Regions from separate parts of the Tatumella terrea genome, predicted to be linked through region 2. Evidence: predicted binding sites of a transcription regulator. Region 2 holds the regulator's gene; each other region holds the start of a gene.

What was found. The regulator Fur, encoded in region 2, represses iron uptake genes when iron is present. The targets are predictions, from matches to a motif close to ATAATAATGAGAACNACTATCAA.
Region 1: a site for Fur is predicted at 1,915-1,937, ahead of efeU (iron uptake transporter permease EfeU). Genes of this name have one in related genera too.
Region 3: a site for Fur is predicted at 1,912-1,934, ahead of fes (enterochelin esterase). Genes of this name have one in related genera too.
Region 4: a site for Fur is predicted at 1,751-1,773, ahead of ABD035_RS05635 (isochorismate synthase). Genes of this name have one in related genera too.

What each region holds. Positions count from the first base shown of each region.
Region 1 is NZ_BAAAFX010000021.1:97,830-101,840, reverse strand. Features, by position in the region: gene efeO (iron uptake system protein EfeO) at 1-298, opposite strand, end outside; gene efeU (iron uptake transporter permease EfeU) at 309-1,886, opposite strand; gene ABD035_RS16095 (hypothetical protein) at 2,806-3,981, shown strand.
Region 2 is NZ_BAAAFX010000017.1:117,768-121,778, forward strand. Features, by position in the region: gene dalD (D-arabinitol 4-dehydrogenase) at 1-1,308, opposite strand, end outside; gene fur (ferric iron uptake transcriptional regulator) at 1,605-2,051, opposite strand; gene fldA (flavodoxin FldA) at 2,390-2,920, opposite strand; gene ybfE (LexA regulated protein) at 3,053-3,328, opposite strand; gene ybfF (esterase) at 3,489-4,011, opposite strand, start outside.
Region 3 is NZ_BAAAFX010000010.1:98,414-102,424, reverse strand. Features, by position in the region: gene ABD035_RS05675 (TonB-dependent siderophore receptor) at 1-1,718, opposite strand, end outside; gene fes (enterochelin esterase) at 1,976-3,217, shown strand; gene ABD035_RS05665 (MbtH family protein) at 3,231-3,452, shown strand; gene ABD035_RS05660 (enterobactin synthase subunit F) at 3,445-4,011, shown strand, end outside.
Region 4 is NZ_BAAAFX010000010.1:88,842-92,852, reverse strand. Features, by position in the region: gene ABD035_RS05645 (iron chelate uptake ABC transporter family permease subunit) at 1-599, opposite strand, end outside; gene fepB (Fe2+-enterobactin ABC transporter substrate-binding protein) at 676-1,677, opposite strand; gene ABD035_RS05635 (isochorismate synthase) at 1,800-2,993, shown strand; gene ABD035_RS05630 ((2,3-dihydroxybenzoyl)adenylate synthase) at 2,998-4,011, shown strand, end outside.

The DNA.
Region 1 (4,011 bases), on a different contig from region 2:
GCGCCAGGTTCTCTTTTTCACCGAGAATGCGGTTATCACTCAGCAGTTCAAGTTCCGTAATCGCAGTCGCTGTCTTGTTAACCACCGTAAACGTGACCGGGCCTGCTTTAGCGCTGGTATGGTCGACCACACAGGTGCCGCCTTCCGCACCGGTTAATGTGATATTCACCTGTGAAACGCCTTTAGCGACCGGAGCGACACCGCCCGCAGCCGTGGCGTCCAGCGACACCAGCAACAGTGCTGAAACGACAGCCGATGCCAGAACTGACTTTTTCTTTTTAAACATGGAGTTGATCATATAAGGCCCTTTACTTATGTTCAGAGAATGAAGGATGACCGGTATGCAGTGTGTCATCTGTCTTGCGTGCATCCGCAAGACGGCGCAATGCCAGCACAAAGGTAATCACCGCCATCAGTACCAGCATGATCGGTAGCTCGATAGCCAGAAACAGATGACGCTGATAAGTCTGTTGTGCTTTTTGTAAGGCACTATCTACCGCGCTGTGCCAGCTTTCCGCCAGTTGCCAGTGACATCCCGTCTGCGGCATCGCTGCGCGTACCGAAAACGTCCGCGGTGATAATAAACCGCCGCCGGAGAGCGTCATCAGGGTGGTTTCCCGGGCGGTGGCACGGTAAAGCGCATCACTGACGGTTTCAGCGTCCAGTGTGCAGTTAACACGCCAGCTGGCGTGATACGGGCCCGGATGTTGTGCCGGACCCAGCCCGACGGGAATACGGTTACCGGACAGTGCCAGCACCTGATCCAGCGTCAGGGTAGCTGGCAGATCAGTGACCGGCGGTTGAGTGCTGAGGCTCCACTGCTGCAATGTTACCCCCTGCTGTACTACCGTTTGCTGCTGATCCGCAGCGAGGATATAGGTTACGCGGGCCTGTTGCCCGGCATTGACCGCTAAACGGTAGCCCCCTGCCGACTGAGGCTGCAGTGTTACCGTCCCCCCTTCCTGCAAGGGTGCGGTGGCCGGCAGCCGGATGCTGCTGTCGGGAGTACGCCAGTGCAGGACGGCGGCGGCAACCAGTAATACGCCGGTCGTGACAAAGAGCAATTTACTGAGCCGTTTTACCCCGGGACGCAGATGACGTGGCCAGAACACCAGAACCCCCGTCAGTACGATGTAAATCCCCCACCCGCAGACCTCAAGCAGTCGTGGATCGGTCGGAATACCGAGCACCCCGGTGATTAATGCCGAGCGGACAGACCCCGGCGGGATCAGCGGGCTAAGATTAACGACACGTTGCTGACCGATATTCAGCCAGCCGGCTTCATGTCCACTGCGTAACGCACTGATAATCAGCCCTGCCGCGACGAGGATCAGAAACAACCCGGTATAACGGAAGAAACGACCAAGATTGAGTCTGACACCGCCGATATAAATGCCCCAGCCAATCGCGACCGCGAGGATCAGCCCCAGGACCGCACCGGTCGCCGCCAGAACTGCTGACTGTGCTACCGAGAAGGTCGCCAGCAGGAAAACGCTGGTTTCGAACCCTTCTTTAAGTACGGCCAGAAAGGCCATGCCGGCGAGCGCCAGTGCACTGGATTGCCGGATAGCGTCAGCCGCTTCACTTTCCAGATGACGCTTGATCTCATGGGCATGATTGTTCATCCACATCACCATGCCGGTAACAAAAAAGACCGCCACCAGACCGATCACGGCTTCCATCGCTTCCTGGCTGGCCTGCGGCAGAGCACGTTCGGTCAGGCTCAGGCCAACCCCCACCAGCAATGAGAGGGCTATCGCCAGCAGTACCCCCACCCACATGGCGTACAGGCTTTTACCGTTTTTACGTAAGAATGCGGCAATGATACCGACGATTAAGGCTGCTTCCAGCCCTTCGCGTAAGGCTATGACAAGAGTGGCTAACACCAGTGATACCCTGCCCAAATGGCATTAAATGATAATAGTAACTACTATCATTCTCATACCTGATTCAGGGTAAGTAAACATGAATTAATAATTAATTATGTAAATTTATGATACAGGCACGGTATAACCCGCGATCTCCACCATGACCTTCTTTATCGCTGGATGGCAGAAAATTCAGATGTATTTGAGTAAATGCCGGGGGATGTATGTCAGAGCATCTTTTTGACATTAGCACTGAAAATTCCGGGGTCACCATCGGCCGTATGATTAACTGCAGACCCGTTACCGGTCCGGTCGCTGACAGAGTAACGCTAACGCTGAAGCTGTTGAGTCGTTCGGGGAGAATGTTGTCTCATTGGCAAGGTTTGTGAGTAATAAACATCATGGAAACATTTCAGCGCGAAGGAAGCAGACAGCGATACTTCAGCTGCGGCTGCCCTGCCGTCCCGGACAGCGTCTGACGTGTTACGGTGGCTCTTCAAAGATAAGGCGATAACACTCTGTTGCCCCGACAGAGAAGAATGCGGAGTTGCCCCGCAGAAACTTCCGTTTGCCGCATCAACAGGCAGGGATAGCCCATGCTTTCACCCTGCTATTTCAATCCTTTCCTTCCGGAAATGTCGATCAATTCAACCTTTACACACTGTGCCACTATCCTCTGCCGGCACCTAAAAACAGGTATCGGGTTTCACTCAATCCTGTTTAGACGGGTAGATTGTGGTGCTTATTTCCACTGTTCAAAATTCAACCAGCAAGGATAGTATTTGAACAACCTTTAGCTTGTCTGCCTCTGCATACGCCATTTATCACTTTATCCGGATGCAGGGAGAAGCAGGGTTAAACCGAAGCGCCTTAAGGAACCCTGGTATCCAATTCCGCAAAAGGCGTGATAAGCATGTTCCCGCGAAAAGGTGATTATATGAGTGTATGGGATGATTTTTACAGACTTTCGGTCCTCGAAATTAAGTTTGAGAAAAACTCAGCGGCAAAAAACGCCACCATTTATGGAAACGGTAATAATCAGGTTGCTGTTGCTGTTCGTGTCACTGTGATTGGTAAGGATAATAAGCCACTGAATATCCCTTATGATGAACTCGAGGATAAAACGCACCTGATCAATTATCAGACAGGAGAAAAGTTAAACTGGCGAGGAACGCAACCTTCTTACAACCCCCCCTGGATTTACTCCGCGGTGGATAAGGGATATTCAGACCCGGTAAACTTTGGCTCTGCATTAAATGATCCACAACACGATATAAAAAACAATCCACAACCACCGACAAAAGATAATTCCTTTAATGTGATCTTCTATATTTCGGCCAGCAAGTTATCTTCCGGACTTGATATCGGTGTGGGTATAAATATTCCTGGCGTGGGTGAATTTAATACTACGGAATATGGCACCAGCACGCATAACTCACCGGGAGGAAACGGGGGTTCGGTATTTAAAGCACCGTCATTTGTTCATGTCCGGGCCCTGGAGAGCATCGACTACAGCCTGAGTAAAAATGTCAGGTTAGATAATAATACGACCTCTTTTCAATCGTTTCATACCGTCGTTGGCGATATGCTGGTTATTCATAATAACTGGGCAGGGATTACTTACAATAACTATGAAGGAACGAGCAGCAAAGCGACAGCGGTAATAAGCCCTGCACAGGAAAATTTTAAATTCATTAAAATGAATGTGTTATCCCCGACTGTCGGTGCCGGTTTCAATCTGGCCGGTGGCGGATGCGATACCGTCTGGGGAGTGGGGGGTGGAAATTATGATGCGACCTTTATCTTTGTTAACAGAAAAGAATATGGTCTGCTTGGTGATAACAGTATTCATACCCGATGCGGGGGTGAAAATTATTATTACACGATAGGCAAGAATGATTCCCGCCATTACTGGAAAGAAGATTTACCCGATGGCGTGATTACCGTGCGTATCTGTAATCACCGCACCCCGCGAAATGATGCTTATCAGCAGAACTGGTCAGACAGCGGAAAAGATATCCGTGTTCATGTGACGGATGAATATGGTAATTCGGGAACTGTCTCCATCACGGTCGACGATTCCTCCTGGCCGTCCTTACATGTTAACGCCTGAAATTAATAGAGTGCACTTCACATTACAGAT
Region 2 (4,011 bases):
TAATAACTTTTGCTGACCGGCGAAGGCGGCCACCGGATCATCGCTGGCAAAAACTGCCCGGAAATCGACACTGTCATTCGCCCGATCCTGATACTCAAAGGGCAGGGTATTGTTCGCATATTTCTGCATAAACAGGAAACAGAGCGCCACCAGGCGAAGCGTTGCCTGCGGCGTCTGCTGTTGCTGATAGCGTGCCTTCAGGGTCGGAACAATAAATTCATGCAATTTGGCAATGCTGTCAGAGGAAACCCGCTGGCAGGTGTCACGTACCCGTTCGTTACCAAAACGCTGCAGCACCGTCTGACAGTAGCGGTTTAAATCGATCGGTGAGTCACCCAGGGCCGGAATCACGTCCTGGCTGACATACTCAGTGATCCACTGACGGACTTCAGGTAACAGGCTCTGGTCAATATATTCCTTACCGAGTAACCCTCCAGCCCAGGCGATACCGCTATGGCTGGCATTAAGAACGCGGATTTTAGCTTCTTCATAAGGGATGACATCGTCCACGAACTCCACGCCTGCCTTCTCCAGCGCCGGACGACCGGCAATAAAATCATCGCGCATGACCCATTGTGTGAATGACTCACAACTGACCGGCGCATTATCATCCTTGATCCCCTGCGCCCGCAGGCGCTGCAGCAGACCGTCATCTGACGCGGGAGTAATACGGTCAACCATTCCGTCCGGCGTACTGATGTTCTGTTCCAGCCATTCAGCTAATGCGCCATCTTCACGGGCGGCAACAAATTCTGTTAATCCGCGACGGAAACTTTCACCGTTACTGCGAAGGTTATCGCAACTCAGCAGCGTGACCGGGCCTGCATTATTTTCCCGCCGTGCAGACAGGATCTTATAGAGAGCACCATACAGGGTAACCGTGTCTGCGGTACCGGCAAGATCACTTTGTATAGGTGCTGCATTCAGATCCAGATGGCCGTCGTCAGTCAGGAAATAACCGCCTTCGGTCACGGTAAAAGAGATGATTCTGGTGTCAGGGCGGGAACCTTCGCTGACTAATGCCTGTAATTGCGGGTCCCAGAGGATGACGTTGTTAATGACTGAGAGAGTTTTGTAGGCGATATTGCCTTCAGGAGAAATAACTTCGAGAGTGTAACGTCCTTGCTGCTGTTCGAGATGTTTCAGTGTCTGCTGTGTGCTGCTGTTACGAATATTGGCCAGAGAAACAGACCAGAGGGTATCCCCGCTTTCATGTAACTCATTCAGATACCAGCACTGATGAGCCCGATGAAAAGCACCTGCACCAAGATGCAGCCAGACCGATTGTTCAGTTCTTTTTGTAGTCAAATGCATTCCTTAATCTGTAACAGATAGTCATGATGTTACTGGTAACCTTACCATGAAAATCCGGCAGATTAAAATTGCCACAGAGGAAAGCAGGGGAGAAAGGGCAGGGACGGGGCTGAAAAACCGGTACAGAGACCTTTAAAATCAAAGGGTTTTAGTCATAAGAAAGCGCTATGGTTCATTGGGGTAATAAAAAACCGCGACAGGGTCACGGTTTTAAGAAGACGACCGGTCTGTCACCGGCAGAAGACATTGACCGCTGAGGCGGCCTGGTACGAAACGAACAAGAGGAACGCTTATTTATCGTTATGTAACGTGTCGTCTTCGCGGCAATCGCCGGTGGTGCAATGACCATACAGGTAAAGACTGTGGTTGGTCAGCTTAATGCCAAATCGTTTGGCAATTTCACGCTGACGCTGTTCAATTGACTCATCGCTGAACTCAATAACCTTGCCACAATCCAGGCAAATCAGATGGTCATGGTGCTGCTGTTGGGTCAATTCAAAGACTGACTTACCGCCTTCGAAGTTATGACGCGTAACGATACCCGCATCATCAAACTGGTTCAGTACGCGATACACCGTCGCCAGACCAATTTCTTCGCCCATATCGATCAGGCGTTTGTACAAATCTTCCGCACTGACGTGATGGCATTCAGGTTCCTGAAGAACTTCCAGAATTTTCAGTCTCGGAAGCGTGACCTTCAGACCAGCCTTTTTCAGTGCGGAGTTATTGTCAGTCATGCAGTTGTTGTCCTGTTACTTTTGAAAATGACTTTGGCAAAGCGCCATGAAGTTCGGTAATGACCTTATTTTTTTAGGTCCATTATAGAACCGAAGTATCGAAATTGAAACAACAGGTCCGGGCCGGTTTTCCCTGAGGAAAAATCGCGGATCACCGCAAAATGCAGGCCTGCCAGGGATAGTGACAATCTGATACAAAAAAGATATTCCCGGAAATCGCACCCACGTAAAAACTGATGCACACATGCCGGGAAAAATAGCTCAGAGCCCGCCGGTCATTTTAGCCGGCTCTGCAGATGCTGAAGTGAACACTATCACAACTGATACAAAAAACCCTACTAAGCGTTGAGGATTTCTTTCAGCTGCAGTTCATCGGAAATCTGGACGACCCACTGGCTGACACGTTCGTTGGTCAGTTCTGGCTGGCGGTCTTCATCAATGGCCAGGCCCAGGAAGTGTTTATCATCGGCCAGTCCTTTAGAGGCTTCAAAATGGTAGCCTTCTGTCGGCCAGTGCCCGACGATGACCGCACCTTTGGGTTCGATGATGTCGCGCAGTGTCCCTAATGCATCACAGAAGTATTCCGCATAGTCTTCCTGGTCGCCGCAGCCGAACAGTGCCACCAGTTTGCCGTTAAAATCAATTTCTTCCAGCGTCGGGAAGAAATCATCCCAGTCACACTGTGCTTCACCGTAATACCAGGTCGGGATCCCCAGCAACAGAATATCGAAAGCGTCCAAATCTTCTTTGGTACTTTTAGCGATGTCGTGCACTTCAGCAACGTCTTTACCCAATTGTTTCTGGATCATTTTTGCGATGTTTTCAGTGTTGCCGGTATCGCTGCCAAAAAAGATGCCTACGATTGCCATGTGGGGTTAACCTCTTGAATCTTCGAATCAGATGAATGTAATTTCAGTACAGATGCGCGAATAATAGCAGACCTGAGATATGTGCGGTACTTGTAAACGAGTCAGATTTATCCCTGAGTGCGCAACACAGACTCAATTCTTTTTCAGTTGCGCCAGGATGATTTGTTCGATGAGTTCGCTGCGGCTCAACTGCTGTTCTGCCGCCAGTGAATTCAGGGCATCGACCACTTCACTGTTCATTTTAAGCTCTACCCGCTGTAATCCGCGCACTCTGTCCCGTTTTAGCTGGTTGCGTTTATTTATCCGTAACTGTTCGTCACGGGAAAGCAGACTGGTTTTGGGGCGACCGGGTCTGCGTTCATTCGCGAATAAATCGAGCGTAGTACGATCCGTATTTTCTTTTGCCATGATTTTTGAAACTGAACACCTGCGATGTATCAGATACACGCAGCATAGTGATGAATGAATACGGTTATCATGTTAAAAGCACACGATAAAATTTTAGCGCGCAATCATACTCCAGTGAGATGACAGACGCCAATGTTAAAACACGCCCGGTCACTGGATTTCAGGCTACGGGCAGAAAACGTTGCACCGCGCTTATCACCGCATCGGGTTTTTCTGCATGGACCCAGTGACCGGCCCCGGCAATTATATGGGCTTTCGCCGCAGGAAATTGCGCCAGAAGGGGCTCGCGATAGTGATTATCCAGATACGGGGATAAGGCGCCCCGGATAAACAGGGCAGGGCCAGGCCAGGCAGGACATGCTTCCCAGCCGGAGATGGTCGTATAATTATCCCACAGGGCCGGCACATTGAATAACCACTCCCCCTGGCGGAATGACTTCAGCAGGAAATTAATGACCATCTCATCCTGCAGAAGCGGGCGCATCAGTTGCGCCGCAGCTTCCCGTTGGCGGATGCCTGCGTCGCTGACGGCCTGAAGTGCGGCAAAAATGGCATCATGCCGGCGGGTCTGATAATTGACGGGCGCGATATCAATAATGACCAGACGGTTGATCCGCTCCGGTGCCAGCGCTGTCATCGCCATCGCTATTTTGCCACCCATCGAATGACCTATCACATCCACC
Region 3 (4,011 bases), on a different contig from region 2:
CAGGTCACACCGGCCTGCAGGCCGGAATCATCTTTATATTCCAGACCAATTTCTTTGTTGATACTGGTCTCAGCTTTCAGGTTATCGTTACCCATCAGGTAACAACCCGACGCAGAGGAGCCATAGCATCCCTGTCCTTTACTGTACAGAATATAGTTTGGATCGGTCTGGTACAGGTTAGGGGCTTTATAGGCCCGTCCGATGCCCATTTTCAGGGTAATATTGTCGGTCAGATTCTGTGACAGGTTGAGCGACGGACTCCAGTTAGTACCGGAAATGGAATGATGATCAAAACGTAATGCCGGCGTCAGGACGGTACTGTCGGTAAGGTCCATGTTGTCTTCGGCAAACAGGGAGAAGATCTGCGCACTGGTATAGGGATTACGTGTGCCGGTATCTGTGCCATCGATGGCGCCCCCGGTATTGGTGCCGGTCAGTGCCTGACTGGTGGACACCCCGTCCTTCATTTTTTGCTGATTCCACTCCGTCCCCAGCGTCAGGTTCTGGTTAACCAGCGCCGTAAACGGGATACTGACTTCGCTGTGTAACAGGACATCGCTTAAATCGATATCCGAGAACCCGGCGTTAGTATTAAAGATACCCTCGGTACCGCCGGCCAGGCCTTCGGTGATCCTGGAGTTACGGGTTCTTTCGTACTGGGCGTAAGTATTGGTGCTGACGCCGTTATCCCAGACCCCGGTCCATGTCAGCGCATAGTTCTGACGGTAAATACGGTTGGTTTCGTCACCGTATTTAGACTTCACGTAGGCCGAGGTATTGGTATTCTGCGTATCACCGGCATACAGGTTCCCCTGCCGGCTGGTGCCTGCTTCAAATTCCAGGTGCTGGTTATGGGCAAACTCCCAGTTCAGCTTACCGTGCAGATCTTTATTGATCACACCTTCCCGGCCGGCCGGGTAGCTGCCGGCATAAGAACCGGTTCGCTCCGCCGCGTGATCTTTATTGATGTCATAAGCATCTGCCTGGGTTTTATCCAGGTTGCCCCAGATACTGAGTGTCAGGCTGTCAGATACCGGCCCCATCAGGCTGAAGTTCGTACGTTTGGTGGAACCTTCCGCTTTATGCTGCGGCGCATTCAGATAGGTGTTCCAGGAACCATGCCACTGACTGGTCGCCTGTTTAGTGATGATATTAACCACCCCGCCCATCGCCCCATTACCGTAACGGACAGCGGCAGGGCCGCGGATCACTTCGATACGCTCGATCATCTCCGGCGGGACCCAGTTAGTATCCCCACGGGTATCACGCTCACCCCGCCAGCCGAAACGGATGGAGTTACGGCTGGACACCGGCTTACCGTCGATCAGGATCAGGGTATTTTCCGGGCCCATCCCGCGGATATCGATCTGCCGGTTATTTCCGCGCTGACCACTGGTGGAATTTCCGGTCAGGTTGACGCCCGGCATAGTACGGATAATTTCGGACACGTCGCGGGCTGGCGGATGTTTACGGATTTCATCCGACGTAATGGTCGACACCCCGGGTGCCTGTAAATTTTGTTGTCTGGCGGTCACAAGAAGTGTGCCGCTCTCTGCCTGCGTCGTACTGTCTTCCGCCTTGCCGCTGGTTTGCTGCTGGCTGGCCGGGGGCGTTGTCACAGAGGGTGTCTCTGCTGCCATCACCTGAAAAGAAATAAAGAAGGCGCTGGCGCCCAGTTCAAGACAAATCGCAGTTGAAAGTCGGGATAATTTTTTCATTATGAGGATCCTGGTCCTCTGCCACAGAGAATGTGATGGCGAGGATCCTGTTATTGAGCCACTGTTTTTACACTGTTTTTTTAGCTGCAGTCTGACGGACAACGGCTTGCGGTCTGTGCGTCTGAAGAAGGTTCAGAGGCAATGAGCAGTTGATCAATACGACAACGGCAGGCGGTGAAACAGACTATTGCAAATGGAAATAATTATCAATAGTATTATCAATACTATTACCCTTTATTGAACTGAACACGGTGTTGATGGTGATCCCTGAATGGTTTGTCTCTCCCGGAACTGATGCCTGGTGGCAACAACAACAGCAACGAGGATTACCCTTTATTGAGCAATTGGAAAATTCGCTCTGCCGGGTCACCTTTCTATGGCGGGACCCGCAGGGCACTGAGGAAACGTCAGCCTTTCAGCATGTCTGGATTAATATCACCGGCATTACCGACCATCATCAGCCGGCACCTCCCCGCTCCTTACAACGGGTCCCCGGCAGTGATGTCTGGTACTGGCAGACCGAACTGCCGGCCGACTGGCGCGGAAGCTATTGCCTGATCCCGGATACGTCTGCCGAATCGCCGGAGAGGTTAACCGACCTTAGTCAGCGCAAGGATTGGTGGCGTGAAAAGTTTGCCATCGCCGGCCATGATCCGCTGAATCCGCTGCGCCCCTGGCAGGGTGGACGGGGAATGTCAGTGTCTCCGCTGCATATGCCGGAAGCTCCGTGCCAGGCCGACTGGGCTCCGCTGGATCAGGGGCACGCCTTACCCCTGAACATCAGCCGCTTACAGTGGCACAGTCAGCGACTGAATAATCAACGCTCTCTCTGGCTCTGCGAGACAGGCCAGACTGAAGCCCCGGACCGCCCGCTGGTCTTACTGCTCGACGGGCAGTTCTGGGCTGAGCAAATGCCGATAGCAGCCCCGCTGCAATCCCTGACCGACAGGCAAAAACTGCCGCCAGCTATCTACGTCATGATAGATACCATCGATCGCCAGCACCGCAGCCATGAACTGCCCTGCAATGAAGATTTCTGGTTAGCGGTGCAGCAGGAGCTTTTACCGCTGATTTCCCGGCAGACCGGCTGGCAGCATGATGCCGCCCGTACCCTGGTTGCCGGAGAGAGTTTCGGTGGTCTTGCCGCGGTCTATGCCACGCTTAACTGGCCGGACGTTTTCGGCAACGCCATCAGCCTGTCCGGGTCATTCTGGTGGCCGCAACGGGGAGGTTCGCGGGGAGTTCTGACTCGCGAGCTGGACGAAGGCCATTTCTCCGCTGACCCGCGAAAAATCTATCTCGAAGCGGGCCGCCGTGAACCGGTGGTTTGTCAGGCGGGTAATGAGCTTTTCCACGCATTACAACGCCGGAATATTGAGGCAACCCTGACAGAGGTTGAGGGCGGACACGATGCGTTGTGCTGGCGCGGAGGGTTGCTGAGCGGATTACAGGCGTTGCTCGGCCCCGGTGTCCTATCCCCCTTTCCTGCGAGCGAATAATAAGGAGCCTGACGTGAATCATCTGCATCCCTTTGATCAACCAGAGGCAACGACCTGCGTTTTAAAAAACCATCAGCAGCAGTACAGCGTGTGGCCCGGCCTGATGGAAATCCCGGCAGGCTGGGAGCTGGTCGCGGGCCCGGACACGCTGGAACAGTGTCTGCTCTGGCTGGACGATAACGGGGACACGCTTCGTCCCGCGCCACTCACTGCCCGGGGAAACTCCCATGACTGATAAACAGAATGCGTTACCGCTGGTGGCGGCTCAGCCAGGGATCTGGCTGGCCGATCAGCTTTCTCCTCACCGCAATGCCTACGCCGTTGCCCACCTGATCGATATTCCCGGCGAAATTTCTCAGCCGGTGCTGAGTGCTGCCATTATCAGCGCTATGGCCGGCGCCGATACGCTCCGGATGCGCTATGAAGAGCAGGACGGTGAAGCCGTACAAATTCCCGGTCCGCTGCCGGTCATCGTCCCGGAATATTATGATTTACGGCAGGAAGCAGACCCCCGGTCAGCCGCTGAAGACTATATACGTCGTGATCTCGACAGCGACTTGCGTATTACCTCCGCAGAGCCCCTGTACCGGCATCTGTTATTGCAGATTGGTGATACTCACTGGCTCTGGTACCAGCGTTATCATCATATTGCCGTGGATGGTTTTAGTTTCGCGGCACTCACCCGACATATCGCCGGAATTTATACCGCAAGGATGCAGCAAACCCCGGCAGCCCCGTCCCCGTTTACACCGTTTTCAGCGGTCGTCGACGAATACCTGCATTACCAGCAGTCC
Region 4 (4,011 bases), on a different contig from region 2:
ATCATCGCCGGGCTGAGAATAAGTAACGAGGTAAACTGGCGAATATCCAGCGAACCACTGAGCCAGAAGCGAAGGTGATCATAGATATCCGGGTTCATCAGCGACAGACCGTTCGTCATGCCTTCCAGTACCGCGGCCAGCGCCACCCCTGCCAGGGTGAGACGTAACGGATTAATGTTTCCCCCGGCGGCGGCACCGGCCAGAGAGATGATCAGCAATGCAATCAATGCGCCCGCAAAGGCAAACCCGAGCCAGGCCAGTGGCGTATCTGCACCGGCAAAAGCCATCCCCAGGACAATCGCAAATGATGCCCCTGAATTTATGCCCAGGATCCCGGTATCGGCCAGAGGATTTCGCGTCAGTGTCTGCAGTAATGCGCCGGCCAGCCCCAGAGAAGCCCCCGCCGCAATACCGGCAAGGGTTCGCGGTAACCGGGCATAACGGATAAGGGTACAGTTCTGCGACAGACAGGACTCAGGAGAAAAAAGGGCCTGCCAGCTCTCGCGGACAGGCACCGGCCGGGCCCCGGCACTCAGGCTGAGCATGACCAGTAACAGCAGGACCCCCACCAGAAGGATCAGTAAGCAGGATTGACGCATAACATTCCGGACCTTACACGGCGGGAACCCCCGCCATTACCCCGGGCACCGGCAGGAAAGCGGTGGCCCGGATAACTCAGTGAGTGAATAACGTCTGCAACGTATCCAGCAGATGGCTGGCACTGTAATAATCCAGACGGAAATTATCATTGCCCAGCGCATAAACCTGTTTGTCCCGTACCGCCGCTGACTGTGACAGGAAACGATCGCTCAGGACATCCGGTACGGTGTTCCCGCCTGCGGCGAAGAGCAACCAGCTTTTCCCGTTCAGCCCGCTGGCGACATTTTCTCCTGACAGCTGAATAATGTCTTTACGGTGGCCCATACTGGTATTGCCTTTCACCTCAGCCGGGGGTGTCGCCAGCGTAAATCCAAGGGTCTGCAACAGCTCCCCCTGCGCGGAAGCCGCTGTCCAGAGATTTACTTCGCGACCACCACCGTTCCAGATCATTGCGGAGACCGGTTGTGGCGGTAACTTCAGCTGCGGTTTCAAACGGGCTACCCGCTGATCGAACTCCGCCACCCGCTTCGCCGCCAGCGCGTCATGTCCGGTAGCCTGCCCGAGCAGTGTCATCACCTGTTGCCAGCTTTTATCGTCATAATTGACCACCAGCACCGGTGCGATCGCCTGCAACTGACTCACCAGACGAAGAGCACTGTCATTGCCTGTCGCACTGACCACAATGAGGTCCGGTGCCATGCCGGCAATACTTTCGGCGTCAGGCTCCCCGATATAGAGGCGTTTCACCTGCCGCTGCCGGGCGATATCTCCCCACTGACGCAAAAAGCCTTCCGCATCCGTAAAGCGCCCTCCCGGGGCTGCGGCACCACTGGCGATCACCGGCGCATCGATCGCCAGCAAGGCGCCGGTCAGGGTCACACTGGTAGAGACTATCCGTTGCGGAGGCTGCTGAAGCGTCACAGTCCCGGTTTCACTGTGGACCTGCCGTGGCCACCCGTCGCCGGCAACGGCATGAAAGCCGGTCAACAGTATGAGTAACGCCCCCCACAACAGGAAACCCGGAGTTATTGATTTTAATGTGATTTTTCTGGTCCTGCCGGAAATTAACTGTCGCATAGCTCGCGAATTTTCCTCTGCAAATGACGATCCCATTGACACAATCCGGGGATCCGGTTAGCTTACACGAATAATACAAATGATAATCATTATTAATTATCTTATCATTCCAGGATTAGATTATGGTAGAAATGGAACAGTTTGAAAATCCCTCTGTGTATGATTTTCCTTCCCTGTCAGACCGTTTCCTGTTTACCTCCCGCTGGAAAAGCCTGTTAACCGATGGCTGTTTCAGACGTCTGACATCCCCTGTTATCGGCAATGACCTGTCGGGCGCACAGTTTTCCGCGCAGGCAGAGACGGCTTTTCGCGAAGCCCGTCTTGCCGGTATCCGGCATCCTGTCATTGCCGGTGCAATCCCTTTTGATCCCGGTCAGCCTTCAGAACTCTTTATTCCTGAAAGCTGCCGTTTCATTGACCGCGATCAGCTGGTGAGGGCAGCGAAGACATTCCCGGCCTTCTCCGGCGGAGAGGTTACGGGCTCCCGTCTGATTCCGGATCAGCCGGCGTTTATGACGATGGTGTCCCGGGCCATTGAGGCGATGAAACGCGGTGAGGCAGATAAAGTGGTGTTATCCCGCCTGCAGGAAATTTGCAGTCGTGATGCTATCGATATGACCGGACTGATGACACAGATTGTGCGTCAGAACCCGGATAGCTACCACTTCCACCTGCCGTTGTCCTGCGGAGCCACCCTGCTCGGTGCCAGCCCGGAGTTACTGCTCAGAAAAGAAGGTGAAAACTTTTATTCCTGTCCGTTAGCCGGGTCTGCCGGACGCTCAACGGATCCGGCAGAAGATTCGTTGCGGGGCCGGGAGCTGATGAACTCGGAAAAGGACCGCCGTGAACATCAGCTGGTCACGGATGATATGCGCAGAACACTGCAACCGGTCAGTCAGACCCTCTCGGTACCGGACATCCCGCATCTGCTGACCACATCCACCCTCTGGCATCTGGCGACCGATATCCGGGGAACCCTGCATCATCCTCACACATCAGTCTTGTCGCTGGCGGCTCTGCTGCACCCGACGCCGGCACTGAGTGGCTATCCTCACCGGCAGGCTCTGGATCTGATAAAAACGCTGGAGCCTTTTAACCGGCAACTGTTCGGCGGCATGGTGGGCTGGTGTGACGATCAGGGTAACGGTGAGTGGGTGGTGACCATCCGCTGTGCCACGGTGAAAGAGAAAACGGTCACCCTGTTCGCCGGCGCAGGGATCATTCCTGCCTCCGATCCCTATTCCGAATGGCGGGAAACCGGCATCAAACTGAATACGATGCTGCGCGCCTTCGGCCTTGAAAGAACAGAAAGGTAATTGTATGACGCTCCCTTATACCCGCTGGCCGGACGACCTGGCAGAACGCTATCGTCGTAAAGGCTATTGGATAGATAAGCCTCTCAGTGATATCTGCGGGCGACAGAAAGATAATCCGTCCATCGCTATTATTGACGGAGAAAGAACGCTGACTTATCAGCAACTGGATAACCTCAGTGATCAGCTGGCCGCGCAACTGCAACAACGTGGTCTGCAACCGGGCGATACCGCTCTGGTACAACTGGGGAACGGTGCTGAATTCTATCTGGTGTTCTTCGCCTTACTGAAGCTGGGGGTCGCTCCGGTCAACGCCTTGTTCAGCCATCAGAAAAGTGAATTGCTTTCCTATGCCAGCCAGACAGAGCCAGCCCTGCTTATTGGTGACCGTCAGCACAGCCTGTTTACCGATGACCAGTTTCTGCAGACATTTGCAGCGCAGATCCCGTCACTCCACACCGTCGTCATGCATAACGCGACCCCGGGTGACCTCAGCCTTTCCGGCTTGTACAACACCCCGGTGGCCGGTTTTACACCTGACCCGTCGGCAGCCGATGAGGTCGCTTTTTTCCAGCTCTCCGGCGGAAGTACCGGGACGCCAAAGCTGATCCCCAGAACACATAACGATTATTACTACAGCATTCGCGGCAGCGTGGATATCTGCGGCTTTACCCGCGATACCCGTTACCTTTGTGCGCTGCCTGTTGCTCATAATTACCCGATGAGTTCCCCCGGTTGCCTGGGGGTATTCTATGCCGGGGGGCGGGTGGTCATGGCACGTGACCCGAGCGCAACCCTCTGTTTCCCGCTGATTGCCCGCCACCGGATCACCGTCACCGCGCTGGTCCCGCCGGCGGTCAGTCTGTGGCTGCAGGCGATAAAAGAGAACGGTCATGCCCGCGAGCTCGCTTCCCTGATCCTGCTGCAGGTCGGCGGGGCACGACTGAGCGAGTCGCTGGCCAGACGGGTGCTCTCAGAGATTGGATGTCAGTTACAGCAGGTGTTCGGCATGGCCGAAGGC